DNA from 3 places in the Arthrobacter sp. D5-1 genome. Region 1 is predicted to be linked to each of the others. Evidence: riboswitches for the same ligand, from Rfam matches in the RefSeq annotation. Region 1 holds a riboswitch; each other region holds the start of a gene.
The links. Region 1 has a riboswitch for S-adenosylmethionine ahead of AYX22_RS13815 (aminotransferase class V-fold PLP-dependent enzyme). Riboswitches for the same ligand answer to the same signal wherever they lie in the genome.
Positions count from the first base shown of each region.

Region 1 (9,520 bases):
GAAGTAAACAGCCAGCCGGAATTCCTCCGGGATGGATTGCAATGCGTTCTTGACGTCGGAGTCCGGCAAGTGGTCCAGCGCCTCAGTTTCCGCAGACCTCAACCCCGCAGAAGTATGCGACTCAGCCTTGGCCAACTGCCAGTCCTCGATCGTGTCCGAGTTGGACTGCAGCGGCTCACGCTGCCGCTTCCGGTAGAGGTTGATATAGGTGTTGGTCAGGATGCGGTACAGCCACGCTTTGAGGTTGGTCCCTGGCTTGTACTGGTGGAAAGCCGAAAATGCCTTGGTATAGGCCTCCTGAACCAGATCCTCCGCATCCGAAGGGTTTCGTGCCATCCTCATGGCTGCCGAATACAACTGGTCCACATACTGCATGGCGTCGCGCTCGAAACGCGCACGCCGCTGCTCGGGAGTCTCCGAAGCGACATCGACGTCGGGTGCGGCCACTGCGTCTTCCGCGCCGGCCGCCTGGTACATGGCCGCTGCGGCCGGTTCCGTGGTGCTCATCGTTGCCAAGTCTACTGTCAGCCGCGGGGAATCCGGCTGTGTGCCGTACCCGCGCTCCGGTAGAACCACACGGTCCTTAACCAAAGTCAAAAAATCAACTCCGTTCACCAAGGCGGCAACACCGTGCCGCAGTCCGGTCTCCACCGCACCACTAGTTCACAACGGCCGCCGGTGGGTAAATATTCCGCAAAGGTGCAAGACTAGAGCAGACTGCACCCCTTGAACACAAGACCCATTGACATAGTGTGGCAAGCCATCCAGGAGGCAAGACATGTCTGTTATCCGTTTTCTCGCGCGGCCCATGCTCGCGTCCAGCTTCGTCGTCGCAGGCCTTGACAAGCTCAGGAACGCAGACGATACCGCCAAGCAGCTCTCGCCCGTCCTTCGACGGGCCTCGGAATCGCTGCCCTTCAAAGCCGATGAGAAGACCCTCGCGCGCGTCCTTGGAGGCGCCCAGTTGGGGGCCGGCGCATTGCTCGGGCTTGGGAAGCTCACCCGTTTTGCCGCAACGGTGCTGGCTGTCACATCGGCGTTGAACTCCTACGTCGAATGGCGATCAGCGGATATCAGCACCAAGGAAGGGCGGAGCGCACGCAAGGCCCAGTTGCTGAAGAATATTTCCCTGACAGGCGGGGTCCTTCTTGCCTCGGTTGATACCGAGGGACGCCCCAGCATTGCCTGGCGCGCGGAGCACTTGGCTGCCGACGCCAAAAAGGTGACGGGCAAGCAGATCAAGCGGGCAGACAAAGCAGTACGCAAGGCCGTAGACAACGCAGTTGGAGCATAAGGAAGCATGACGGGGACCACCGCCGCAAATACCGGACCAAGCAAAGCCGCTGCGCTGCCTCTCTGGCCGGCGCCCTACGCCAAAGGGCCCGTGGATGCCACGGTGACGGTACCTGGTTCAAAGTCGTTGACCAACCGGTTCCTGGTGTTGGCGGCTTTGGCGGATGGTCCCTCACGGCTGCGGGCTCCGCTGCATTCCCGTGATTCCGCACTCATGATCCAGGCTTTGCGGCAGTTGGGGGCCACGGTCACGGAGGTTCCCGGCGACGGCGACTACGGCCCTGACCTTGAGATCACCCCGATGGATCCCGCCGCCCCAAGCGCCGGGACAGCCATTGACTGCGGCCTCGCCGGCACGGTCATGCGGTTCGTACCTCCGCTGGCGGCCCTGCGCAAGGGAACTACCGTCTTCGACGGCGACCCCCACGCCCGCAACAGGCCGATGGGCACCATCATCGAGGCGTTGACCGCCCTCGGCGTTTCCGTGGCAGCCGAAGGCGGCAGGACGCCGTCGGCCCTTCCCTTCATGGTGGACGGCACCGGCGAAGTCCGGGGCGGCCACTTAGTGATCGATGCCAGCGCGTCATCGCAGTTTGTGTCCGCCCTGCTGTTGGTCGGCGCCCGTTTTACCGATGGCCTCCACTTGGAGCACGTCGGCAAGCCTGTACCCAGCCTGGACCACATCACCATGACCGTGGAGGTCCTCCGCAGCGTGGGCGTCACCGTGGATGACTCCGTACCCAACCACTGGCGGGTCTCCCCCGGGCCCATCCACGCCTTTGACCAAAGGATCGAGCAGGACCTTTCCAACGCCGGCCCCTTCCTGGCCGCAGCCTTGGCAACACAGGGCACAGTACGGGTCACCAATTGGCCGGCCGGCACCACCCAGGTTGGCGATATGTGGCGGACCATCCTGGCCACCATGGGAGCCAGCGTCACCATGGAGGACGGAACCCTCTCCGTGACCGGCGGACCGGTCATCAAGGGCGCCGACTTCGACGAAACCAGCGAACTCGCGCCCACCGTTGCCGCCTTGTGCGCTCTGGCTGCCGGCCCCTCGCGGTTGACGGGGATTGCCCATCTCCGTGGCCATGAAACGGACCGGCTTGCGGCACTCGTTGCTGAAATCAACTCCCTGGGCGGTGACGCCGAAGAGACCGCCGATGGCCTCATCATCCGCCCCGCGGCTCTGCACGCCGGAGTGGTCCACAGCTATGCCGACCACCGCATGGCCACTGCCGGCGCCATCCTGGGCCTCGCCGTGGAAGGCGTCCAAGTGGAAGACATCGCCACCACGTCCAAGACCATGCCGGAGTTCCCGGAAATGTGGGCCCGAATGGTGGGGACCATCTCCAGCACGGATGGGGCACAAAACTGACCATGGGCCGCGATGCACGCTCCTGGGACGAATCCGACGTCCGGATTCGACCCAACAAAAAAGGGTCCAGGCCACGGACCAAGGACAGGCCCAGCCATGACGACGCCGTCATCGGGCGGATCATCACCGTTGACCGCGGACGGTACAGGGCGATTGTGGACGAGGATTCCGCGAACGCACGCGTCGTCATCGCTGCGCGCGCCCGCGAACTGCGGCGTAACCCGGTAGTACCCGGGGACTTCGTCGCTTTAGTGGGGGACGTCTCCGGTTCGCCGGACACGCTGGCGCGGCTGGTCCGGGTGGAAGAACGACAAACCCTCCTGCGACGCAGCGCGGACGACACCGACCCCATCGAACGCGTCGTGGTGGCCAACGCCCACCAGTTGGTCATTGTTGTTGCAGCCGCCAACCCTGAACCGCGCACCGGATTCATCGACCGCGCCTTGGTGGCAGCCTACGACGCCGGCATTGAGCCGTTGCTGCTCATCACCAAGGCGGACGTCAAGGATCCGGCAGAATTGCTTGCCAACTACCTCAGCCTGGACTTCCCCGTCATCATCAGCCGCACGGCGGACTCCGAAGCAGGCGGCATCGACGCCCGCTCCGATGACGGCCTGTCCGCACGGTTGGACCGCGACGCCGTAGCCCAGTTGCGCTCCCACCTCGGCGGCAAGGTCACCGTGATGCTCGGCCACTCGGGCGTGGGCAAGTCCACCATGGTCAATGCGCTGACAGGGGCGGAGAGGGCCACCGGCGGCGTTAACGCCGTGACAGGCCGGGGCCGTCATACGTCCTCCTCCGCTTTGGCCCTGAAACTCGCCGACGCCCCGGCCGGCAGTTGGATCATCGATACCCCGGGCATCCGGTCCTTTGGCTTGGCCCATGTGGACCCTGACCGGATTCTGCATTCCTTCCCGGATCTTGAACCCGGAACTGAAGCCTGTGAGCGGGGATGCAAGCACGACGCCACGGCCATCAACTGCGGACTGGATCCGTGGGTTAACAACGGCCATGCAGGACCTTCAGGAGCAGCGCGGTTGGCCTCGTTGCGGCGGTTGCTCGGTGCCGACCCCCGGATGGAAGCAAAAGAGACCAAGGAACTGGGCACCGTCAACTGATCGTTGCGGCTTCACGTCCCCGCTGCAGCGAACGTTTCAGGATAGTTTGGTGGCATGACCCATCCCGTTTCCACCTACAACGATGACCTGCGCCTTGCCCACGTCCTCGCTGACTCAGTCGATGCCCAGACCATGGACCGCTTCAAGGCCCTGGACCTGAAGATCGAAACCAAGCCAGACCTCACACCTGTCACTGACGCCGACAAAGCAGCGGAGGAAGCCATCCGGGGTCAGCTCTCCCGGTCCCGCCCCCGGGATGCTGTCCTTGGCGAGGAGTTTGGCAGCAGCGGACACGGCTCACGGCGTTGGATCATTGATCCCATCGACGGGACCAAGAACTTTGTCCGGGGCGTACCGGTGTGGGCAACATTGATCGCATTGGTTGATGAGGGTGAACCCGTGGTTGGCGTCGTCAGTGCACCCGCCTTGGGAAAACGCTGGTGGGCTGCCAAGGACATGGGCGCCTACATGGGCCGGTCCCTTGCCGCGGCCACCCGTTTGAAGGTCTCCAACGTTTCCCGCCTGTCCGATGCCTCCTTGTCCTACTCAAGCCTGTCCGGGTGGAAGGACCGCGGAAACCTGGATGAGTTCCTGGGGCTCACAGAGGATGTATGGCGAACCCGGGCCTACGGCGATTTTTGGTCATACTGCCTGGTGGCCGAGGGTGCAGTGGACATCGCGTGCGAGCCTGAGCTGAACCTGTACGACATGGCAGCCCTCGTCCCGATCGTTACGGAGGCCGGTGGCCGTTTCACCTCCCTGGAAGGCGACGACGGTCCGTTCGGCGGCAACGCGCTGGCCACCAACTCCATCCTTCACTCGGAAGTCCTCAAGCGGCTCAACCCGGGCCTGGACGACCTGCTCTAGGCAGGTTCGTTTCAGGGCACGCACGCTGCTTTTCACCGAATATTCGACGGCGGACGCCTCCTTTTGGAGGCGTTCGCCGTTTTTTCTTCGCCAGATCGGCGATTTACAACCCGGCGTAACAAAGTGCTTAACAAAGCGAAGTGACTTTGGAGGGGCCACTGGAGGTGCCCTAACCTTTTTTACAGGTCACGAGTGCCAGCGCTAAACCCCGGTTTGCTGGCCGGCAACCCTCCATTCGCGGCGGGGTGCCCCGGGTGACGACCCGGCCGGTCCGGAACGGATGCGGCAAGCGCGGATCCCCCTCCGGGGATCCCTCTTGAGTGAGGTCCCATGAGCACAGTTACGTTCGACTCAAACATCATTCCGTCTTTCGCCGGTGAAACCCCGTCTCAGGCAGCTCCCGCTGCACGGCCACTCGCCGCCGTCACTGGCGCTGAGCTGCAGGCACCGCTGATCCAGGGCGGCCACGTCCGCTATGCGAATCTGGACTACGGCGCATCGGCTCCGGCCCTGACCATCGTCTCGGCCTACCTCAACGAGGTCCTTCCTTACTACGCCAGCGTTCACCGCGGCGCGGGTTTTGCGTCCCAGATCAGCACCTCGGTCTATGAGAATTCGCGCAGTATTGTCCGTGAGTTCGTCGGCGGGCGTCCCGACGATTCCGTGATTTTCACGCGAAACACCACAGACTCCCTGAATCTCCTGGCAGGCTGCCTTCCGCAGATTGACGGCCGTTTCTCCGGGGAAGTCCTTTATCTGGACATCGAACACCACGCCAACCTTCTTCCTTGGCAGGGTGTCCCGCACCGCAGCGTCGTAGCGGCCTCCACGTTGACCGCCACGGTGGACAAGCTCCGCGATGAATTGGCCCAAGGCGGGGTCAGCCTGCTCGCCGTCACTGGCGCCTCCAACGTGACAGGTGAAATCCTGCCGATCGCAGAACTCGCTGCACTGGCGCACGAATACGGTGCCAGGATCGTCGTGGATGCCGCCCAATTGGCACCCCACCGCCGGATCAACATCACGGAGGACGACGTTGACTACGTGGTGTTCTCCGGTCACAAGCTGTATGCCCCCTTCGGCGCAGGCGTCGTAGTGGGCCGCCCGGACTGGCTCGACGCCGGGATCCCCCACCTGGCTGGTGGCGGCGCCGTCCGTGAAGCCCGCCTCGACTCGGTGAGCTGGGCAACGGGCCCTGCCCGCCACGAAGGCGGCTCCCCCAATGTCCTGGGTGCCGCAACCCTCGCCCGGGCCACCCAGGTCCTCGCCGGGCTGGACCAGGAGGCGTGGCACGCCCATGAAGCCGCCATCCGCAGGTACCTGGTGGATGGCTTGGAGGCCATCGACGGCGTGACCGTGCACCAGATCTTCACTGACTCAGATGACACCATCGGTGTGGTCAACTTCTCCGTGGAAGGATTCGACGCCGGACTGGTGGCGGCGTATCTGGCCGCCGAGCACGGAGTTGGCCTCCGGGATGGACGCTTCTGCGCCCACCCACTGCTCAAGCGACTCGGACTTCCCTCAGGCTCCTTGCGTGCCAGCTTTGGCGTCGGCTCCCGGTTGGAGGACGCCACGAGGCTGCTCGCAGGCATCGAGGGGCTTAAGCGCAACGGGTTGGGCTGGGACTATGTGGTGGACGAGGGCCGCTGGGTACCTGCCAACGACCACCGGATCTACCCGGAATGGGCGCCCAACACGCCCGGCACTGCAGGCGCTGCTCCTTGCACTGTTGACTAAACGCGCTTTACCGCGGCTGCGGTAAATTCGTAGGGTATCTTTTGGCGACCCTGTGAAGGAGTTTTTGGTGGCATTGCCCTCTCCGGCCGCCTCCAGCGGACGGCCCGGCGTTCCCGGACCCGCCGGACCGCGTGGTCCCAAGCTCCACGCTGACCGTCGGAACGAGTTCGGCCAGAGCTTCCAGGACGGTGGCGAGCACTACGACCGAGTGCGGCCCGGTTATCCCCGGGAGTCCGTCGAATGGCTTGTTCCCCAGGGGGCCACGACTGCTGCGGATCTCGGAGCGGGTACTGGCAAGTTCACGGCCCTCCTCGTGGAGCGCGGACTGGACGTTGCCGCCGTCGACCCTTCCACCGACATGCTGGAGCAGCTGCGCAAGTCCCAGCCGCACGTCACCGCGCTGGAGGGAACAGCTGAAGCAACAGGACTGACGGACTCAGCATTCGACGTCGTCAGTGTTGCCCAGGCCTGGCATTGGTGCGACCCACTGGCCGCGAGCACCGAGATAGCCCGTATCCTCCGGCCGCACGGGACCTTGGGACTGGTCTGGAACCAGCTGGATACCGACGTGCCCTGGGTTCATCGGCTCTCGCGCATCATGCATGCCGGAGACGTCCACAAGCCAGGTTTCCGTCCACTGATCGGCCCGGAATTTTCCGGCGCGGAAAGCCACTTCACCCGCTGGTCGGATGCCTTGACGCCCGAAGACATCATGGAGCTGACCAAATCGCGGAGCTATTATCTCCGCGCCAACGACGCCACCAGGGCGAAAGTCATGGGCAACCTGGAGTGGTACCTCTACGAGCATCTGGGGCACGCACCGGGAGACAGCGTTCCACTGCCGTACGTGACGCAGACTTGGCGGGCGTTCAAGATACGCGCTGCGCGGCCACGGTAGGCTTGAGGTGTGAAGACCAGTACGCCCTCCTCCTCGATTGAGGACTACGTCAAGGTCATCTACTCGTACACAGAGTGGCAAGACAAGCCGATAACGTCCTCCCAGCTTGCCCAGCGCCTGGGTGTGGCTAATTCCTCCGTGTCTGAAATGGTCCGCAAGCTCAAGGACCAGGGACTGGTGGACCACCAGCCCTACAGCGCCATTCGCCTGACACCGGCGGGCATGCGCCTGGCATTGGCCATGGTGCGCCGGCATCGCCTCATTGAGACCTATCTGGTGGAAGAACTCGGGTACAGCTGGGATGAGGTCCACGATGAAGCTGAGATGCTGGAGCATGCAGTGTCAGATACCTTCATCGAGCGAATGTCCGACAAACTTGGCCACCCCGTCAGGGACCCGCACGGTGATCCGATCCCTTCGGCGGATGGCTCCGTTGAACTGCCGCACGCCTACCGCATGATTGAACTGGACCAAGGCCACTCCGGCCGTATCACCAGGATCAGCGACGAAAACCCGGATCTCCTCAGATACCTGGCAGCGGAAGAGATCACCCTCGACGCCCCGGTTGAAGTGGTCGGCCGCAAACCGTTCGGCGGAGCACTGGTGGTGCGGATTGGGAGCGGCACCTCAGGCCGCGAGTTCGATCTCGCCGACGAAGTCACGTCCGCACTCTGGGTCCAGAGCGCTGAAGCCCACGAGGGCTGCGTCCTTCCCGCCCGCTGACCCAACCCCGGCGGGAGCTCAGCCGGGATGCCCGGCCGCCCCGCCGTCGTCGGACGCTGCATCAGGTTGCCCGTCAGCGGCAATCGCCGCCCCCTTGGGCGGATTTCTTATCCCGACGGCGGAAGCTACTGCCCCGGTCAGGAACAGTGCCGCTGTGACCAACAGGGCGTTGTACAAACCATCGCGGCTGAAGATCGGCCCCACGATCAGTCCCGCGAAGGCAATGGTGATCAAGCCGGCAATGCGGGCAACGGCGTTGTTGACCGCCGAACCAATTCCGGCCTCCTCGGGCGGGACAGCACCAAGAATGGCGGCTGTCAGGGGCGCCACCAAGGTAGCCAATCCCACTCCGAAAACAATCTGGCCCGGCAGTACCTGTGTCCAATAATTCAACGGCTCCTGGACCGACAACGACATCAGGAAGCCCACACCACACAGCAGCGGACCCACGGTCATGAACCATCGGGGCCCGTACTTCCCTGCCAAGCCACCAAAATACGAGGCACACAGCATGAGGATGACGGTGCCAGGCAGCAGGGCGATGCCCGCCATAGTGGCAGCCATCCCCCCAACTTGCTGAAGATAGATGCCCAAAACAAAGAACCCCAGGGAAATTCCACCGTAAATGGCCAGCGTTGCCAGGTTGCCCCACCCAAAGTTGCGGATCGCGAAGAGCCTGAGTGGCAGCATGGGCTCGGCAGTCCTTGCCTCATGGAGCAGGAAAAGCACCATGGCTGCGATGCCGGCCACCAGAGGCAACCACACCTGCACGCTCCCCCAGCCCATGCGGCTCTGTTCGATGAACGCAAACACCGGGCCACCGAGGCCCACCATGGCCAGGACGGCTCCGAGGTAGTCAATATGTTTGCTCTGGTCCCTCGCGGCGTCGGATGCCCGGAGACCTGCGAGCATGGGCCAAATGGCAACGGCGGGAATGACATTGATGAAGAAGATGACCCGCCAGGAAAGCAGGTCCACCGCCATGCCGCCAATCACCGGACCCACGATGGCCGCAGCGCTGGTCCAGCCGGACCACTGGCCGATTGCTTTGGATTGGGCCGGACCGGTGAACGAGGTAATAATCATGGCCAGCGAACTGGGGACCAGGAGGGCCCCTGCAATACCCTGCAGTGCCCGCGACACCACCAGGACTTCGCCGGACCACGCCAGCCCACACAAGACCGAGGTCACCGCGAAACCCGCCAGGCCCCATTCGAGGATTCGCGCCCTGCCAAAATGGTCGGACAACGAGCCGGCCACCAGGATCAACGCACCCAAGGTCAGCAGGTACGCGTCTACTACCCATTGTTGGATGACCAGGCCGCCACCGAGCTCCCTGCCGATGGCAGGCAGTGCGAGATTGACCACAAAACCATCGAGGATGGCGATGAACGACGCCACGATCGCCACCACCAGCACGCGTTTCTGTAGCGGAGTACTCGGCAGAAGCGCGGCAGCGTCAGTCATGAGCACAGCCTACGCCCGTGAAGTCCCGTATCGTTG
Region 1 is NZ_CP014571.1:3,022,020-3,031,539, forward strand. It holds gene AYX22_RS13790 (sigma-70 family RNA polymerase sigma factor) at 1-507, opposite strand, end outside; gene AYX22_RS13795 (DoxX family membrane protein) at 779-1,294, shown strand; gene aroA (3-phosphoshikimate 1-carboxyvinyltransferase) at 1,301-2,671, shown strand; gene AYX22_RS13805 (ribosome small subunit-dependent GTPase A) at 2,674-3,789, shown strand; gene hisN (histidinol-phosphatase) at 3,844-4,656, shown strand; SAM riboswitch class IV at 4,841-4,954, shown strand; gene AYX22_RS13815 (aminotransferase class V-fold PLP-dependent enzyme) at 4,987-6,396, shown strand; gene AYX22_RS13820 (class I SAM-dependent methyltransferase) at 6,470-7,294, shown strand; gene AYX22_RS13825 (metal-dependent transcriptional regulator) at 7,304-8,017, shown strand; gene AYX22_RS13830 (MFS transporter) at 8,036-9,484, opposite strand.

Region 2 (9,520 bases), 1.3 Mb from region 1:
CCCGCCACTATCAAGGACTGCGCCGCGTGGTCCGGGCTGACCATGAAGGACGTAAAGCTGGGCATCCACGTGGCTGGCAAGCTATCGCCGGGCGCCCTGGCATCACTCGCCATGGACGGCCTGGAGTTTTACCTGGCCCCGGAAGATGCCGTCGAGCTCACCAACCCCGGGGGCCCTTCGCGTCTGCCTGACGCAGGACTCCCCCGCATCGACCTCATCCAGTGCTACGACGAATACGTCATGGGCTATTCGCAGTCCCGGCACTATCTGGGTGGGACAGCACCGTACTTCCCCGAAGACAACGGGCCCATGCACGTGGTCCTGATGGATGGCAGGTTGGCCGGATGGTGGCGCCATGGGTTCTCCGGCGGAGCCTGCCACCTGGATGTCCGCATGAACCGGCCCACAAGCCCTCCCGAACAGATGGCCCTCGACGCCGAAGTGGAACGCTATGGGCAGTTCCTGGGCATGGAGGCCCGCCTCCTCTGAAGTCCTCGCTGCAGGCGCCGGAGTTCACGCCGTGCGACCGGGCTAAGCTGGGATACGACCTAGGAGGCCTGCACTGTGAACAATCTGATCTTCTGGATCATCGTCTGCTCGTGGCTGATTCCGCTCGGAATCCGCATGTACAACCGATCCCGCGCGCGCCGGATCCAGAACGGAACCTTCCGCAGCCCCGGTTATCCCCCGCAGCAGAACCTGCCCGGCCCCGGTTACCCTGCACAGAATTACCCGCCGCAGAACTACCCCGGCTATCCGTCTGAACCGACCGTCATCCGCCCTGTGGATGACGCGCCGCAGCCCGGGCCGCCGTCGAACACTTCCTCCCCCACGCCTTTCCCGGCCACCAACGGATCGGAGCCGCAAGGCTACCGCGCCCGCAAGCTGGCAGAGCTGGACGCAAAATTCAGCAACGGGGAGATCGCCATGGAGGACTACATGAAGCAGCGCGGCGACATCATGAACGGCTAGCCTGGCGGCCAACCCGGCGTCCTGCAGCCGCTACTCAACTGTCCTGCAACGGCCACTCAACTTAGGCGAAGAAGGCTCCGCGGAGCTGTGCTGAGAGCTGGCCGATTTCCGTCAGGAACCCGTCGTGGCCGATCGGCGCCTCAATGATATGAACCGGAACATCACCCGGCAAGGCTGCCGCCAATTCCCGGGATTGCGCCGGGAAATACAACCTGTCGCTGTCCACCGCCGCAACGAAGAACTCCGCAGTGGTACGCGACAAGGCTGCCTCCAGCGATCCACGGCCGCGTGCGACGTCGTGGGACATCAGGGCTTCGGTGAGGGCGATGTAGCTGTTGGCGTCAAATCGTCGGACGAGCTTTGTTCCCTGGTGGTCCAGGTAGCTCTCCACCTGATAGCGGCCACGCTCCCCCAGGACCGCAGCGGCAAGAGGTGTCTCCCGGTGCTGGGCTTCACGGCCAAAGCGGAAGTCCAACTCCAGTGCGGAGCGGTAGGTGATGTGGGCGATGCGCCGGGCCAAGGCGAGCCCGTGTTCAGGGGCAGTGCCACCGTAGTAGTCGCCGTTGTTGAAATTCGGGTCCTGACGGATGGCCAGGGTTTGGGCCTGCGCAAAGGCGATCTGCTCGGCCGTGCTGTAGGCACCCACGGATATCACGGCACAGCGTTTCACCCGCTCCGGGAAGGTCACTGCCCACTCCAACGCCCGGGCGCCACCCATGGAACCGCCCAGCACGGCATGCCAGGCCTCGATTCCCAGGGCTTCGGCCAGGCGCGCCTCCGCCTCGGTGCTGTCGCGCAGGGTGACCAAGGGGAACCGGGAGCCCCAAGGACGGCCGTCCGGCGCCTCCGAGGACGGTCCAGTGCTGCCGTAGCAGCCACCCACGATGTTGATGGAGATGACAAAGAACCTGGTGGTGTCGATGGTGGCACCGGGGCCTACCAACTGCTCCCACCATCCTTCTTCGTCCGTAGTTCCCCGGGCTACGTGTGTGCTGCCCGTGAGGGCATGCTGGATGAGCACGGCATTGGAGGCATCGGCGTTCAGCTGCCCCCAGGTCTCATAAGCGAGGACGACGTCGGGAAGGAATCCACCGGCTTCAAGGTCCAGCGGCCCAATGGCGGCGTACTTGACGGTTCCGTCTTCTTCTCCGGATTTTGGAAGGGCTGCAGCAGTGATGGTCATTCCTTTGACACCTTAAACTCGCGCTTGCCCGTCGCCTTGGGTGCGAACAGGCCAGGTCTTCACCCGGGGCACCCCACCGCGGAGGAGGGTTGCCGGCCAGCAAGCCGGGGCTATGCGCTGGCACTCATGACCTATACGAAGAGTCTAGGAAATACAGGGCGGGTATGGCGAAGAATGTGACATCAGTGTGACGCTTTAGGGCGTTTTCGTTCACGAAGCAGCACTCCGGGACGCCGCCCGGCGAATAATCGTCGGTCCGGGCGGCCTCCCGGAAGGTGGCGGGCGTGGTCGCGCCGTATTGTCCAGGTCCGGATTCAGGCTCCCTTGGCGGCCCGGAATCCGGCTTCGAGGTCGGCGATGATGTCATCCACGTGCTCAATTCCCACGGACAAGCGAACCAGGCCGGGGTTAACACCGGCCGCCAGCTGCTGTTCAATTGTCAGCTGGCTGTGCGTAGTGGACGCCGGGTGAATGACCAGCGAGCGGACATCGCCGATGTTGGCCACATGCGAGTGCAGTTCCAGTCCGTCCACGAAGCGCTTGCCCGCTTCAACGCCACCTTTGATGTTGAACGCAACAATGGCGCCGGTGCCTTGCGGACCATACTTCCGGCCACGGTCGTACCACGGACTGGACGGCAGACCCGCGTAGGCAACCGATTCGACGTCGTCGTGGGCTTCCAGCCACTGGGCCACTTTGGTGGCGTTGGCTACGTGACGCTCGACGCGCAGGCTCAGCGTCTCCAGTCCCTGGGCAATCAGGAAGGCGTTGAACGGGGACACAGCGGAACCGAGGTCGCGAAGAAGCTGGACGCGTGCCTTCAGGACGTAGGAGAGGTTGGCGCCGAGCGCCCCATCCTTGCCAAGATCCCGGGCGTAGACCAAACCGTTGTAGCTGGGGTCCGGGGTGTTGAAACCCGGGAAGCGCTCCGGGTCCTTGCCGAAGTCGAAGTTGCCTGAGTCCACGATCACGCCGGCGATCGCGGAACCGTGGCCACCGAGGTACTTGGTGGCGGAGTGGACCACGATATCGGCGCCCCACTCGATGGGACGGATGAGGTAGGGAGTGGACAGTGTGTTGTCGACGATGAGTGGCACGCCGGCCTCGTGGGCGGTGCGGGCGACGCCCTCGATGTCCAGTACGTCCTGGCGCGGGTTGGAAACAACCTCGCCGAAGAACAGTTTGGTGTTCGGCTGGACGGCATCACGCCACTGCTCCAGGTTGTCCGGGTCCTCCACGAAGGTCACCGAGATGCCGAACTTCTTCAGGGTGTGCGCCAGCAGGTTGTACGTACCGCCATACAGGCTGGGGCTGGCCACGATGTGGTCGCCGGCCTCCGCGATGTTGAGGATGGCGAAGGTCTCCGCAGCCTGGCCGGAGCTCAGCAGGAGGGCGCCCAAGCCGCCTTCGAGGCTCGCGATCCGCTGCTCCACGGCATCCTGCGTCGGGTTGCCGATCCGCGTGTAGATGGGCGCGAGCTCGGCCAGGGCAAACCGGTTGGCTGCGCTCTCGGCGCTGGGGAACACAAAGGACGTGGTCTGGTAGATCGGCAGTGCCCGTGCTCCCGTGGCAGAGTCAGGCTCCTGGCCTGCGTGGATCTGGCGGGTTTCGAAAGACCATCCTTGGGACATGGAGTTCTCCTGTTCGTGGCGCATGGGTTCTGTGGAAACGTGCTGCATGTGAGCTGGGGCCAGTCTAGGAAGTGTCCGGAGCCTTGGACAGCTTTGTGACGCCGGTGGAATCTTTCGGTCTTTCAGCGTCGCCGCATGACGCGGTACGGCACCGGTTATGCACATCCCACCTTAGTTAGGCTTGACTTAGCTGAGACCCCGATCACAAAGTGCCAAGATGAAGCCATGCGCATGGATCACGTCTCTTACGCCTGTGAACGAGATGGCCTTCTGGCCACTACCGAACGAATTTCCGCGGCACTGGGAGTGGACGCTGTCCGGGGCGGAGTGCACCCGCGCTTCGGTACCCGGAACATGATCATTCCCCTTGCGGATAACAAGTACCTGGAAGTGGTGGAGGTCCTGGACCACCCCGCTTCCGACAAAGCACCCTTTGGCCAGGCAGTTCGTGCCCGCTCGGCCGCCGGTGGTGGCTGGATGGGCTGGTGCGTCGCTGTTGATGACCTGGCACCGTTTGAGGACCGCCTTGGCCGCTCCGCTGTTCCGGGCAACCGCAAGTTCCCTGACGGCCGCGAACTGGTGTGGCAGCAGATCGGCATCCTGGGGCTGATCGCAGATCCCCAGGTCCCGTACTTGCTCAAGTGGGAGGGCGACCCGTCACTGCACCCGTCCAGGATCTACGAAAGCGACGTCAAGATGTCCAGCCTCACCATTGCGGGCTCGGCGGAACGCGTCACCGAATGGCTCGGAGAACCGGTGGAAAAGCCGCTTGAGGACGTTGCTGTCCAGTGGATGGCACCGCACGGCACTCCGGGAATCATGTCAGTAACTTTCGAAACCGCCTCAGGAGCAGTCACCATCTGACCGCCCCGTCCATCCGGGCACGTCCCGGCACCGGTCATCCCTGTCCGGTAAAACTTCGGCCGCCATCAGCGGGTGCCAATGACGTCACCCACCGATGGCGGCCGGATATTTTTAAGCGTCCTACCCCAGGCCGATCGCTTTGCCGAACAGGCTGAAACCCACAAACGCCACGATGTCCAGCAATGCGTGGGCAATCACCAAGGGCATCACCCGCTTGGTCCTGGTATAGATCCACGCGAACACCAGACCCATGACCACGTTGCCGATGAACGGCCCAAAACCTTGGTACAGGTGGTAACTCCCCCGCAGGACCGCGCTGACCACAATGGCCACGGGCATGCTCCAACCGAATTTGCCGAAACGGTCCATGAGGTACCCCACCACGATCACTTCTTCCACGACCGCATGCCGCATGGCAGAGAGGATGAGCACTGGCACGGTCCACCAGTAGGCGTCCAGACCGCTGGGAACAATCGCCGTGGTGATGCCGAGGGCCCGGCCGGCGGCGTAGAGGCCCAGAGACGGAATTCCGATCACGGCAGCAAGGCCCACACCGTGGAGCAGGTCCTTGCCCGGCCGGGCGAAGTTGAAGCCGAGCCGGGCGAACGCCGAGCCGTTGTCGCCGTCGCGGTTTGCCTGGATATGCGCGGAGAGGAAGTAGAACACCAGAGCCACAGGCACCAGGGCGAAGACGATGTCCAACAGTTGGTAGGTAAGGTCAAAGTACTCGCGGGTGCTTTGGGACCGGTTCAGGGTTGAGGTGGCGTCGGCCAAGGGAGCCCGCGTCATCTTGTCCAGAAGTTGCACCACGGAATAGACGGCCGACTGGCCCAGGGACAGGCCCAGCACAATAAGTACTTCGGCGCGCAGCCGTCGGCGGGAAGCAAGGAACATGTACCCACCCTATGCTTGGTGGGATGGGTGCCCCAGCAAGAATTTTCATGATCCGGCATGGCCAGTCCGCCGCAAACGCCGACACGTCCATCTACAACCGTGTGCCGGACTACCGGATCCCCCTCACGGAACTCGGTGTGGAGCAAGCCCGCATTGCCGGTGAAGACCTTCGCCGCAGGCTCGACGGGCAACAGGTCTGCGTCTACGTCTCACCGTATTTGAGGGCCTACCAGACCTTGGAGGCGTTGAATCTGGGCTCGTTGATAGAACGCGTCATTGAGGAACCCAGGCTTCGCGAGCAGGACTGGGCCAACTTCCAGATTGCCGGGGAGATCGAGGATCAAAAGGAGCTCCGCAATCTCTACGGCCACTTCTTCTACCGGTTCCGCGAGGGCGAATCGGGTTCCGATGTGTACGACCGCGTGTCGTCCTTCATGGAGACGCTCTACCGCCATTGGCAAAAGCCCACCTACGCGCCGAACGCTCTCCTGGTGACGCACGGACTGACCATGCGGCTGTTCTGCATGCGCTGGTTCCATTGGACGGTTGAATACTTCGAATCCCTCAACAACCCGGACAACGCTGAGTTGCGCACACTGGTCAGGAACGACGACGGCCAGTACAGCCTCGATTCACCGTTCAGCCAGTGGGTGCCCAGGGATGTTGACGATTCGGTGCTGCACGCACCCAGAATGCGGTTTTAGGCAACGCACCCGGCTTGCCGGTGGCTAGCCGGCTGATGCGACGATGACTTCCGTGCCCTTGGCTTCGAAGGCAGCCTTGTCCTCTGCGCTGATTCCGGCATCGGTGATGAGGTGCCTGAAGTCGTAGCCCGCCATGGCTGCGAAGGAGCGGCGGCCCACTTTGGAGGAGTCAGCCACCACGTAGGACTCCGTGGCGCGCCGTGCCATCACAGTGTTGACCATGGCCTCGCCCTCGTCGGTGATGGTAGGACCGAGGTCCGGGTCCACGCCATTGACGCCGATGAACGCAATGTCCAAAGCAACTTTCTGCATGATGACATCCGTGTAGGGACCCACGAGCTCGTAGGAGCGCGGATTCAGGATGCCACCGGTGACCATGATCTTGATGTTGGGCCGGACCGCCAGTTGCGAGGCAATGTTGATGGCGTTGGTCACCACCGTCAGCGTGGGCCTGTTGGACGGGGCGTTGAGGTCCTCGCGGGTGGAGAGCAACTGGGCCAGAGCGGTGTTGGTGGTGCCACCGCTGAGGCCTATCACAGCACCGGGGCGGATCAGCGCGGACGCAGCCTGGGCAATATCCTGCTTGGCTTGGGCGTGGTCGTCACGGTTGTAGCGGCCCGGGAGGTCATAAGCCACCGATCCGGTGGTGGCCCCACCCCGGGTCCGGCTGAGCAACCTCTGCTTGGCGAGGCTGTCCAGGTCTCGACGGGCCGTGGCCGGTGACACGCCCAGACGCGTCACGATGTCCTCGACTTCCACATGGCCGGACTCGGCCAGGAGATCGAGGATGGCAGTCAGCCGATCGGTGCGCGTCATGACGAGCCTTTCGCGGGTTCGGAGCTATTTCGCTTTGGCGAACAGCGTCAGCATACGTGCGGACTCCAGCACAAGGGCATCCCGGCCGGCCTTGAGGTACTTCCGGGAATCCACCACGGCAGGGTTGGCATCGAGGTACTCACGGACGGCGCGGGTAAAGAACCCGTTCAAATGTGTGGATACGTTGATTTTAGTCATACCCGCGCCGATAGCGGCTACGAGCATCTCATCTGTGACGCCTGAGGAGCCGTGAAGGACCAACGGTTTTCCGACCGCGGACTTCAGGCGAGTGATCAGGTGGAGGTCCAGTGAAGCGCTTCGTTCGGTCATGGCGTGGGAGGAACCAACGGCCACGGCGAGCGCGTCCACACCGGTGGCCTCAACGAAATCCTGGGCCTCGACGGGGTCGGTCCGGACGCCCGGGGCATGGGCACCGTCTTTGCCTCCCACTTTCCCGAGCTCGGCCTCCACGTAGACACCGCGCTGGTGGGCGTAGGCGGCGACACGTTGGGTGACTTCGACGTTCCACTCGTACGGCAAATGCGCGCCGTCGTACATGACGGAGCCGAATCCAAGGTCGACCGCAGCCAGAGCGAGGTCCTCGGACTCCGCATGGTCCAGGTGCAGTGCCACCGGGACGGCGGCGGAGCGGGCGATCGCCAGGGCGGCTGACGCAATCGGTTCGAGCCCGCCGTGGTACTTGGCGCAGTTCTCGGAGATCTGCAGGATCAACGGAACACCTGCCGCTTCGGCGCCGGCCACCAGGCCCTCGGCTGTTTCGATGTGGATGATGTTGAACGCGCCTTGGCCTGTGCCGGAAGCCGCGGCCCTGTCCATGAGTTCCCGTGTGTTGACCAGGGTCACCGGGTCTCCTTCCATGTCACGATCAGTTGGTCTTGAAGTTCCTGGTACCGCGGTGAAATTTCGCCGGCGGCCGGCATGAGCACGGCAGCGGCGGACCACGCGGTGGCCCGGCGGAGTATTTCGCGTGGTTCCGTGATGCCTTCGGCGAGTGCGACGGCGGCAGCCGCCACACCGGCGTCGCCCGCCCCTGTGGGGTTGCCGCTCAGCGCTTCAGGCAGGCGCGCGCTCCAGTAGCCACCGGGAGCGGCGTGATCAAAGGCGAGCATGCCGTCCGCGCCGGCACTGACGAGTACCGTCCGGGCGCCCATGTCGATCAGGGCGAGCGCGGCTGCTTCAAGGCTGGACTCCCCGGTCGCTTCGGCCAACTCGTGGTGATTCGGTTTGAGGATGTCCGCACCCGCTTTGGCTGCGGCGATGATTCCGGGGCCGGAGGTATCGATGATGGCCGGAATGCCGGCATCGTGGGCCAGGCGCACCAGTTCCGGGTAGAAATCTCCTGGAGCACCCGGCGGCAGGCTTCCCGAACCGACCAGGACGGAGGCCGGCAGGTTTCGGTTTCCGCTGACGGCCTCAACCACCGCAATCCTGAGTGAGCGCCAGTCGTCCGGCAGGAGCGCCTGGCCTTCCTCGTTGAAGATGGACGTTTCGCCGGCGACCGTGTCGACCAGGGCGATGCTGCGGCGGGTCTCGGCAGCGACTCCTACCAGGGTGTGGGGAACGCCGCTGGTCCAGAGCTCAGCTGCAAGGGTCTGCCCGGCGGCGCCGCCGGTGGGTGCGATGGCCAGGACAGGGTAGCCCAGCTGGTGTGTCACACGGGCAACGTTGATGCCCTTGCCGCCGGCCCGGCTCAGAGGGGTGGGCACACGGTGGCTGGCGCCCTCGGTGATTCCCTGCACGGCATAGGTCATGTCGATGGCCGGATTGGCGGTGACGGTGATGATGCGGTTCACGTTGGCTCGCTTCATTGTGCTGCTCCCAGGAGTGCCCGCGCATTCAGGGCTGCACCCAGCAGGCCGGCGTCTTGCCCCAGTTCGGCCCGGATCAGCTGTGGGCGTCGTTGGAAGTCAAGGATGCCGTCCACCTTGGCCCGGAGGGGTTCCAGCAGGTCGTCACCGGCTTCAGCCAGGCCACCGCCGATAACCACCGCTTCGGTTCCCACGATGTTGACGCACTGGCAGATGGTAAAGGCGAGGGCATCCACGGCATCGGCCCAGATGCGCGCGGCCAGTTCATCGCCATCTCCGGCCCTGAGCAAGACTCCGCGGGCACCGTTCACCCTGTTCCCGGACGCCTTGTAGTAACGCTTGGCGATGGCACCGGCCGAACCGACTGCTTCCAGGATGGTGGAACCCGGGGAGCCAGGTCCGGCGTCGGGGTCCGGGACCTGGGCATGGCCAAGCTCACCGGCGAAGCCGCCAGCGGTGAGCGCCTTGCCACCGGAGAAAACGGCTGCGGCGATGCCGGTCCCCACCACCATCACCACAACGTCCTTGAACTCTTTGGAACCACCAAAGGTGTGTTCCACAGCGGCAGCGGACCGGACATCATGATCAAACGCCACCGGAATCCCCAGGCGCTTTTCGGCTTCGGCC
Region 2 is NZ_CP014571.1:1,721,189-1,730,708, reverse strand. It holds gene AYX22_RS07885 (winged helix DNA-binding domain-containing protein) at 1-489, shown strand, start outside; gene AYX22_RS07880 (hypothetical protein) at 565-972, shown strand; gene AYX22_RS07875 (homoserine O-acetyltransferase) at 1,034-2,155, opposite strand; SAM riboswitch class IV at 2,171-2,287, opposite strand; gene AYX22_RS07870 (bifunctional o-acetylhomoserine/o-acetylserine sulfhydrylase) at 2,470-3,786, opposite strand; gene AYX22_RS07865 (VOC family protein) at 4,012-4,650, shown strand; gene AYX22_RS07860 (type II CAAX endopeptidase family protein) at 4,771-5,544, opposite strand; gene AYX22_RS07855 (histidine phosphatase family protein) at 5,568-6,248, shown strand; gene AYX22_RS07850 (DeoR/GlpR family DNA-binding transcription regulator) at 6,273-7,064, opposite strand; gene AYX22_RS07845 (class II fructose-bisphosphate aldolase) at 7,089-7,943, opposite strand; gene AYX22_RS07840 (hexose kinase) at 7,925-8,893, opposite strand; gene AYX22_RS07835 (ROK family protein) at 8,890-9,520, opposite strand, start outside.
Region 2: it holds a riboswitch for S-adenosylmethionine, as region 1 does, so the genes downstream of both, AYX22_RS07875 (homoserine O-acetyltransferase) here and AYX22_RS13815 (aminotransferase class V-fold PLP-dependent enzyme) in region 1, are expected to answer to the same signal.

Region 3 (9,520 bases), 1.2 Mb from region 1:
CCACTGAGCAGGTGACGCACAGCTGCCGCCGAATCACCCTGGCCGTTTACAGCCTTGGCCGCCTGGATGGCCGGCGAAAACGGGCTGAGGTTCCCGCCGCCGTCGTACCTTGCGATGGTCTCCAGCGAGAGGGAAAGCGCGACGTCGGCCAGCCGGGCCAGCTGCTGCAATTGCAGCAACGCCAGGGTCCCGGCGCCGACGGAATACGCGTTGGCGCTCACCAAGGCAAGCGCCTCGCCGGGCGCGAGGACGAGTGGTTGAAGGCCGGCATCGGCGAGCGCTTTGGCTCCTGGAACCAAGGTGCCGTCGGCGTTGAAGGCTTCGCCCTCACCGATGGCGACGGCGGCGACGGCGGCCAGCTGGGTGAGGTCCGACGATCCCACCGACCCTTCGCGCGGGATGGCGGGCAGGACGCCGCGGTTGAGGAGTCCTGCGTAGAAGTTTGCTGTTTCGGGCCTCACACCGGAACCGCCGCGGCTGAAACCGACAAGTCGGGCCAGGATCACTGCGCGGGCAGCGGGACGGTCCAGATACGAGCCCACTCCGCTGTTGTGATACCTGACCACCTGGACCTGATAGGCCAGGAGCGACTTCTCTTCCACGGCGGTGTCCCGACCGGACCCGAGCAACGTATTGAGTCCGTAAACCCGCTGCCCGGAAGCGGCGGTGCGTTCCAGTACGTCGCGGGAGCGACCGATCAAAGACAACGCATCGTGGTTGAGTTCCACGTGAAACGCAGGGTTGGAGGCGGCCAGTGCTACGTCGGCGGCACGCACCGGAGCCGTTCCAATAACCAAGGTCGGCGGTTCGGAAGACACCATCAGAAGTCCAGGAGATTCTGCCGGAACCCGCCGTTGCCGTAACTCTTCCTTAGAAGGCCCCGCCGCCGCAGTTCAGGGGTGAGCTTATCCAGGACACCGTGCACTGTCACCGGGTCCACGAAGCCGGAGAAGAGGAACCCGTCACCACCCACCTCGGAGCCGGTCGACTCAAGATAGTCGGCAATCTCCCCCACCGTGCCGATGATCGAATCCCCCGCCCCACCGCTCCTGGCCTGCAGGATCTCGCGCAGCGTGGACCCGGGAGGCGCCGCCTTGGCGAAGTGTTCCAACGTCCCCTGGTTGCTGTTGGTGCTCAGCTCCGGGAGGGGTGCGTCCAGGTCGAACTGCTTGAAGTCGATCACCGAGAGGTAGGAGATGGAGTTGAGCTGGCTGTCGATATCGCGCTGGGTGAGCTCACGACGCTGGGCACGCAGCTCCTCGGCTTCGGCAGCAGAACCAACCACGGTGGGCTTCAGGACAAAAAGCACCTTGACGTCGTCGGGGTTCCTGCCGGCTTTGGCGGCCTCCGCGCGAATCGAGTCACGGTAGGACTTCATGCCGTCAACACCACGGGCCAACGCAATGGCCACATCAGCATGACCACCGGCGAACGCCTTGCCCCGGGGAGACGCACCAGCCTGGACCAGCACGGGTTCCTCCGGCAACGGCGCCGTGTTCAGTGGACCGCGGACCTTGAAGAAGTCACCCTGGTGATTGATCGGGTGCACCTTGTTGTGGTCGGCAAACACCCCTGCGGAGACGTCCTCAAGGACCGCGCCCGGTTCCCAGCTCCGCCAGAGCCGCCTGACGACGTCGACGAATTCCTCCGCTTTTTCATACCTAAGGTCGTGTTCAATCTGTTGGTCCAACCCGTAGTTCTGGGCGGCGAGGTCGCTGCCGGACGTGACGACGTTCCAGCCCAACTGGCCCTCGGAGAAGTGCTGCAACGTGGCCAAAAGCCGGGCGGCCGTGAAGGGCGGGTAGAACGAGGCGCTGACGGTCGGCACGATTCCCAGGTGCTCGGTGGCGGAGAGCAGGTAAGGGACCAGCGCCAGCGGATCGTGTTTCGGCGCAAAGGAGGCATGAGCCAGGGACACTTCGGCCGATCCGCCATACGTGTCCGGCACGGTGAGGGAATCCTCGATGATGAAGAGGTCCAACCCGGATTGTTCGAACGCCCGGACTGCGTCCTGGTACAGGGCTGGCTTCTTCCAGTCGTAGCCCAGGCCGTAACCGGGCGTCCCCCACCCCTGGACACCGAATCCATGGCCCACAAACCATCCAAAATGCAGCATGGGCTTGAGTGTAGAACTGCTCTGTCCGTTCACCGCGACCTGATTTCATGCGAAGTTACAGGAGGACGTACTGGGTCAATTATGCTCCCGGGGCGTCACAATTGAACGCGGCCGGAGACGGTCCGTATTTTCCACATAAGGCGTATGTCGTGTTCCACAATCAGCAGGGGTCGGGAATGATCGCTGTATGAGTGCAGCAACCTCCCGCCCCTCCGCCAAGGAGCGACTGTCCAGCGCCTGGGCCCTCAAGGGCTACAAGCGTGAATGGCTGCGGCACGATCTCGTTGCGGGCGCTGCGCTGTTTGCTTTGCTGGTGCCCGCCGGGATGGCCTATGCACAGGCAGCAGGGCTTCCCCCGGTCACCGGGCTTTACGCAACAGTGGTCCCGCTGCTGGTTTATGCGGTGGTGGGGCCCTCCCGCATTCTGGTCCTGGGACCCGACTCTGCCCTGGCCCCTATGATCGCCGCGGCCATTGTGCCGCTGGCAGCGGGAAGCAGCGAAAAATCCGTGGCGCTGGCCGGCTTGCTGGCCGTGTTGATCGGGGCGCTCATGCTTGCGGGCTCGGCACTGAAACTGGGAGCCATCACGGGCCTGCTGTCCAAACCCATCCGGCTCGGGTACCTCAACGGAATCGCACTGTTGGTGGCCCTTTCGCAACTCCCGGCGTTTCTGGGTATTGAGGCCGACGGCGACGTCTGGCAAAAGCTCGCGAAGGTTACTACCGGGTTACTTGGCGGCGAGGTCAACATCACCGCGCTGTTGTTGGGAGTGGGGTCGCTGGCGCTCATCTGGATCCCCCGGCTCCTGAAATGGAAGGTACCCGGCGTCCTGTTGGCGGTGGTTGGCTCGTGCGTGGCGACGGCGGTCTTCGGGCTCAACGACGACGTGAAGGTCACCGGGGTCCTGCCGCAGGGCCTGCCCATGCCCGCACTCGGGGGTATTGGCTGGGCCGACGCTTTGATGCTGCTCCCCGCCGCCGCGGGCATCGCGCTCATGGCTTTCGCTGACACTGGCGTGTTGTCTCAAACATTGGCAGCCAAGGAAGGGAAGAAGGTCTCCGGAAACAGGGAAATGGCAGCGCTTGGAGCAGCCAATGCCGCTACAGGCCTCCTGGGTGGATTCCCCATTTCAGGCAGTACCTCCAGGACACCGGTAGCCGTGGATGCCGGCGCAAAATCCCAGATGACAGGCGTGGTGGGCTCCGTGCTGGTACTGGCCTTCATGCTGCTGGCTCCGGGAGTAACCGAGTACCTGCCGTCGGCAACCCTGGCCGCCGTCGTCATCGCCGCGGCCATTGCCCTCGCAGATCCTGCCGGCGTCAGGCGGCTCCTGGGGCTGAGCCGCAGCGAGTCCGTGGTGATGCTGGCTGCGTTCCTGGGAGTGCTGACGGTGGGTGTCCTCCAGGGAATCGTGGTGGCCATCGCCTTGGCACTCCTGGACTTTGTCCGCAGGGCATGGGATCCGTACAGAACCGAACTCGGCGCAGAGGAAGGCCTTCCCGGGTATCACGACCTTGAACGCCACCCCGATGGCAAGCGCATCCCCGGGCTCTTGATCCTCCGGTTTGATGCACCCCTGTTCTTCGGCAACGGACAGGTCCTGGCGAGCTTCGTGAGGGAGCAACTCGACGAGGCCCCGGACGAGTCCGCGGAGCCCGTCACCCACATCATCCTTGCCGCCGAACCGATCACCGGGATCGACACCACAGCCTTGGATGACCTGGTGACCCTGGACGAATGGTTGGCCAGAAAAGGAGTGGATCTGGTGTTTGCCGAGCTCAAAGGGCCCGTGAAGGACAAGTTGATCCGCCTCGGCACGGCGGCCCGTTTTACGCCGGACCACTTCTACCCCACTGTCGGCGCGGCAGTGCGGGAGCTCAAGGACCGATAGTGGATCAGCCTCCGATTACGCAACATGACGACGGTGCAGCCGCCCGCAAGTGCAGCCCGACGCCCGTGGATGTTACGTTTTTCTTGAGTAATGAGTACCAGCGCAAAGCCCTGACTTGCTGGTCGGCAACCCTCTCTCCGGCGGGGTGCCTCAGGTGACTACTCGGCGTATCGACAACTCGAACTGCAAGCGTGACTGAGGAGCACCAGCAATGCCTGAACCCACTGAAGAAAAACTCTCCTACCGCCTGATTACAGGCCCGGATAACCGCGATTTCTGCGAGCGTATCCACAACTCCCTCGCCGAAGGCTATGTGCTCCATGGCAGCCCGGCAGCCACCTTCAACGGCACGGACGTCATCGTGGCCCAAGCCATTGTGCTGCCTGCGGCGATCGCCAATGCTGATGCCGCCGTCGCCAACGCAGTGGACCAACTTGAGAATTACGACGATGAAGAAGCGTTTGAGGGCCACGCATGAGCTACGCAGGTGACCTGACCCCACAGGACGCGTGGGCCAAGCTCGAAGAAGGCGCGATCCTGGTGGATGTGCGCACCGAGGCCGAGTGGGCCCACATCGGCATCCCGGACACCAAAGCCACCGAGAACGATCCTCTGTTCATCCAGTGGAACCTGGCTGGCGGTATCCCGAACTCCCGCTTTATCGAGGACCTGCAGCAGCAGGCACCCGAGGATGACGCCGTGGAGCTCGTGTTCATCTGCCGTTCCGGCCAGCGCTCCATCTCCGCCGCCATTGCCGCAACACAGGCCGGCTTCACGGCGTACAACGTCCTTGAGGGCTTCGAAGGCGAACCGGACCGCTACGGTGAGCGCACCGTAAACGGCTGGAAGAACCGTGGCCTGCCTACGAATCTGGGGACCGAGTAAGTGACTTTCAATCCCGACGCCGCCGGCTGGAGCCCTGACACCCAGGCCGTTCGCGGTGGCCTTGACCGCACCAATTTTCAGGAAACGTCCGAGCCCGTTTTCCTGAACTCCGGCTTTGTCTACGAATCGGCTGCCGCTGCCGAACGTGCCTTTACCGGCGAGGACGAACGCTTCGTTTACTCCCGCTACGGCAACCCGTCCGTCGCCACGTTCCAGGAGCGGCTGCGGCTGCTCGAAGGAACCGAGGCGTGCTTTGCGACAGCCTCCGGTATGTCCGCGGTCTTCACCGCTTTGGGTGCCTTGCTGGCTGCCGGCGACCGCGTGGTGGCCGCGCGCTCGCTGTTCGGCTCCTGCTTCGTGATCCTCAACGAGATCCTGCCCCGCTGGGGTGTGGAGACGGTGTTCGTTGACGGCCCGGATCTGGAGCAGTGGCGCGAAGCCCTCTCGGAACCGACCACCGCCGTGTTCTTTGAGTCGCCCTCCAATCCGATGCAGGAGATCGTGGACATCGCCGCCGTCAGCGAACTGGCGCATGCCGCCGGGGCGACTGTCGTGGTGGACAATGTCTTCGCCACTCCCCTCCTGCAGCGCTGCGGTGAGCTGGGCGCGGACGTCATCGTGTATTCCGGCACCAAGCACATTGATGGCCAAGGCCGTGTCCTCGGCGGCGCGATCCTGGGCACCAAAGAGTTCATCGATGGTCCCGTCAAGCAACTCATGCGCCATACCGGCCCTTCCCTTTCCGCGTTCAACGCCTGGGTGCTGACCAAGGGTTTGGAGACCATCGGACTGCGGGTGAACCACAGCTCGGCATCCGCTTTGAAGATCGCGGAGTGGCTCGAGCAGCAGCCTGCCATCAGCTGGGTCAAGTACCCGCTGCTCACGTCCCACCCGCAGTACGAGCTTGCCGCGAAGCAGATGAAGGCCGGCGGCACTGTGCTGACCTTCGAGCTGTCTCCTTCGGCCGGGCGCTCAGCCAAAGAGGCCGCCTTCGCCTTGCTCGATGGCCTCCGCGTCATTGACATCTCCAACAACCTGGGCGATTCCAAATCCCTCATCACCCACCCCGCCACCACCACCCACCGGGCCATGGGGCCTGAGGGCCGGGCCGCGATCGGACTCACCGACGGTGTGGTCCGCTTGTCGGTAGGACTGGAAGACGTGGACGATCTCATCCTGGATCTGGAGAAGGCCCTCAAACAGGTCTAACCTTGCTGCCATGAGCGGGAACCATCCCTATCGCCGTGCCGGAGCGGTCATCGTTGCCGGCACGGTGGTGTGGTTCGTGGGAATCTCGCCGGTCTCACGCGTCTACATCACACCGGACGATGCCGAACGCCTGCGCATGCTGACCTCCGGACGGCGCGGCTGGATCGTGGGCCAGCACCTAACCGCCGTGGGGACCGTCGCCGTGCCGGTTGGATTCGCTGCCTTTGCCCGCGCCGTTCCGGGAAAGGACGCCGTACCGGGTACGCACTCCGTCCCGGACACCGGCGCAACGCGTGGGAAAGCGAAGAAGTGGGCTTACGCTGCCGCCGCCGCGTTGCTCGCCGGCGCCCCATTCTTCGTCTCCAGCCTCGCCCGGCGGGCTTCAGACCTCGAAGGTTTTGCCTATCGCCGGGGATCCAACGCGCCCTTCCTGGCGTATTCCGGGTTGCACGTGGTGGCGTTGGCCGCCTTGGGTGGGAGTCTTCTTTCCTTACCCACAAAACGCTGGATCGGCGTCACAGCTTCGGTCAGCGCACCTATCTATGGCGCCATTCTGGTAGCCAAAAAGGACATCCCGCCGTTCTGCTTCTACTTGGTGGAGGGTCTCACGGGCGCCTACTTAATGGCGTGGGAAGAACCGACCGGCCAATCCTAAGGCCTCCTGACCCGGGTCAGCATCGGCGCGGGCTCCTTGTGCGCGTCGGCGGAGGTTCCGCGAACCGTCACCTTCGCTGCATGCCCGACGACGGCGGCCAGGGCTGCGCTGGTGGGTGGACTGCCCGGCTGGTTCTGGCTGCCGCGCTGCCTGTTGTTGTAACGCACCGCCGCTTCCCGTTGCTCGTCCGCGCCATTCCCCCGCTCCAACAGGTCTGAGATCCCCGCTTTGACCAGCTCCAATTCGCCTTGGTCATCCAGCACTGGGCTCACATAATCCACCAGCGCCCAGACGACGTCCGCCGCCGGCTGGGGCCGGAAATCACCGAAGTCCAGGAGATCTCCACGCAACCCCGCATTGCTGGCCTGCCAACTCGCCATCCGCAGGAGTGCCGTGGGCACCGCGGTGGGCTCAACGCCGTCGAGCATTTCCAAGGAAGCGGTCTCCACCAAAGCCCGAACCAGTAGCGCAATCAACGCGGCGTCCTCGGCGCGCAGGCAGACGTCGGCTACGCGGACCTCCACGGTGGGGTGGTTCCGGGAGATGCGGGCGTCGAAGTAAATCATGCCCTCATCCAGGATCACGCCTGTTTCCAACAGCCGCTTCACGATGCGTCGGTAGGCAGTGAGTGATCCGAACACGCCGGACGGTCCAGAAGTGGGCCAGCGGTTCCATGCCTGGGTGCGGTAGCTGTCGAACCCGGTGGGAAGGCCGCGCCAATAGGGTGAGTTGGCGGTGAGGGCGGTGAGCACGGCAAGTTTGTCCCGGATGTGGTCCAGCACCACCACGCCTTCCTCAGGGGATTCGACAGAGGTGTGCACGTGGAATCCGCACGTCAATTGTTCCGTGGCGATGATTCCGAAGCGATCCAGCATCGCCGCATAGCGGGGATCCGGGGTGGTGTGGGTGTTCGAATCCAGCGGAGAGGTAGCAATTGCAGCAACCCGCGCTCCGTGCTGCCGGGCTGCTTCGTTGGCCATAGCCCGGCCGCGGCGGATCTGATGCAGAAGGTCACCGTAGCTGTGGCAGGGGCGGGTCTGGGTTTCGATCTGCTCCAGCTTGAGTTCGTGGCTGAGGCTCGTTGCGGATGCGGGTTGGTGGCGGCCCGCAAGCAGCGCATCCGCGAGGGCAAGGGGCTCTCCCGTCACAGGATGGACGATGAGCAGCTCTTCCTCGACCCCGAAAGTCCGCATGCTCCATTCTGCGTCAGGAGGCCGGTGGAGGACAGTGGCTGGAAGGGCAGCGAGGGCCGCACCTTCCCGCCATCCGCACCAGAGCGAACTGGGGCGGATGGCGGGAACGGGCGCGCGGGCTAAGCGTGGAGCCTAGTCCTGGAAGTACTCGATCTTGGCGCCGATGGTGTTCAACCGCTCGGCCAGGTCCTCGTAGCCACGCTCGATCACGTAGATGTTGCGGAGCTCGGACGTGCCCCGGGCAGCGAGCATTGCCAGGAGCAAGCAGGCGGCAGGGCGCAGGGCAGGCGGGCAGCCGATTTCGGCAGCGCGCCACTTAGTGGGTCCGTTGACGTAAATCCGGTGCGGATCCAGCAGTTGCACCTGGGCGCCCAGCTTGTTGAGTTCCGTCAAGTAAATGGCACGGTTCTCGTAGACCCAGTCGTGGATCATGGTCTGGCCCTCGGCGTTGCCCGCGATCACAGCGAAGAACGGCAGGTTGTCGATGTTCAGGCCCGGGAACGGCATGGGGTGGATCTTGTCCTGCGGCGCGCGGAGCTCGGAAGGCTTGGTGGTGACGTCCACCAAACGGGTCCGGCCATTGCGTGCCATGTATTCGCCGGAGATTTCGAGGTTCTGGCCCATCTGCTCCAACGTAGCCAGCTCGATCTCCATGAATTCGATGGGAACCCGGCGGATGGTGACCTCGGAGTTGGTCACGATGCCCGCGGTGATCAGGCTCATGGCCTCGATGGGGTCCTCGGACGGGAAGTACTCGATCTCCACATCAATGGCGGAACGGCCAGTGATCTTCAGGGTGGTGGTGCCGACGCCCTCGATTTCAACGCCCAGGCCCTGCAAGTAGAAGCAGAGGTCCTGGACCATGTAGTTGGGGCTGGCGTTGCGGATCACGGTGGTGCCCTCGCGGTGCGCGGCGGCCATGATGGCGTTCTCAGTAACGGTGTCGCCACGTTCGGTGAGGACGAAGGAACGGTGGTGGTCATCGGCCGGGGGCGCAGCTACGGAGTAGAACCCGGACTTCGCTTCGACCTCAAGCCCGAACTGGCGCAGGGCCTGCATATGCGGCTCCACTGTGCGCGTTCCGAGGTCGCAGCCACCAGCGTAGGGCAGCAAATACTCACTGGTCTCGTCCAGGAGCGGCCCCAGCAGCATGATGACGCTGCGGGTACGGCGGGCGGCGTCCACGTCCATGGACCCAAGGTCCAAAACTTCGGGCCTGCGGATGCGGAGGTCACTTCCGTTGAGCCAGGTACATTCGACGCCAATGGAGGTCAGTACTTCAACAATCCTGTTGACTTCTTCGATGCGGGCCAAGCGGCGCAACGTGGTGGTTCCGCGGTTGATGAGGCTGGCGCACAAAAGCGCCACGCCGGCATTCTTGCTGCTGTTGACATCCACTTCGCCGGACAGGGTCCTGCCGCCCTCCACCCGGAGGTGGGTCATCTGTGGCTTGCCCACTTTGACGATTGATCGGCCGAATATTGCCTCAAGCCGTTCGATCATCCGGAGGCTGAGATTCTGTTTACCTTGCTCCATCCGGGCGATCGCGCTCTGGCTGGTTCCAAGCGCGG
Region 3 is NZ_CP014571.1:4,232,537-4,242,056, forward strand. It holds gene AYX22_RS19525 (aromatic amino acid ammonia-lyase) at 1-821, opposite strand, end outside; gene AYX22_RS19530 (NtaA/DmoA family FMN-dependent monooxygenase) at 821-2,149, opposite strand; gene AYX22_RS19535 (SulP family inorganic anion transporter) at 2,304-4,007, shown strand; SAM riboswitch class IV at 4,094-4,205, shown strand; gene AYX22_RS19540 (DUF1737 domain-containing protein) at 4,219-4,485, shown strand; gene AYX22_RS19545 (rhodanese-like domain-containing protein) at 4,482-4,892, shown strand; gene AYX22_RS19550 (O-succinylhomoserine sulfhydrylase) at 4,893-6,101, shown strand; gene AYX22_RS19555 (hypothetical protein) at 6,112-6,756, shown strand; gene AYX22_RS19560 (glutamate--cysteine ligase) at 6,753-7,949, opposite strand; gene AYX22_RS19565 (UDP-N-acetylglucosamine 1-carboxyvinyltransferase) at 8,082-9,520, opposite strand, start outside.
Region 3: it holds a riboswitch for S-adenosylmethionine, as region 1 does, so the genes downstream of both, AYX22_RS19540 (DUF1737 domain-containing protein) here and AYX22_RS13815 (aminotransferase class V-fold PLP-dependent enzyme) in region 1, are expected to answer to the same signal.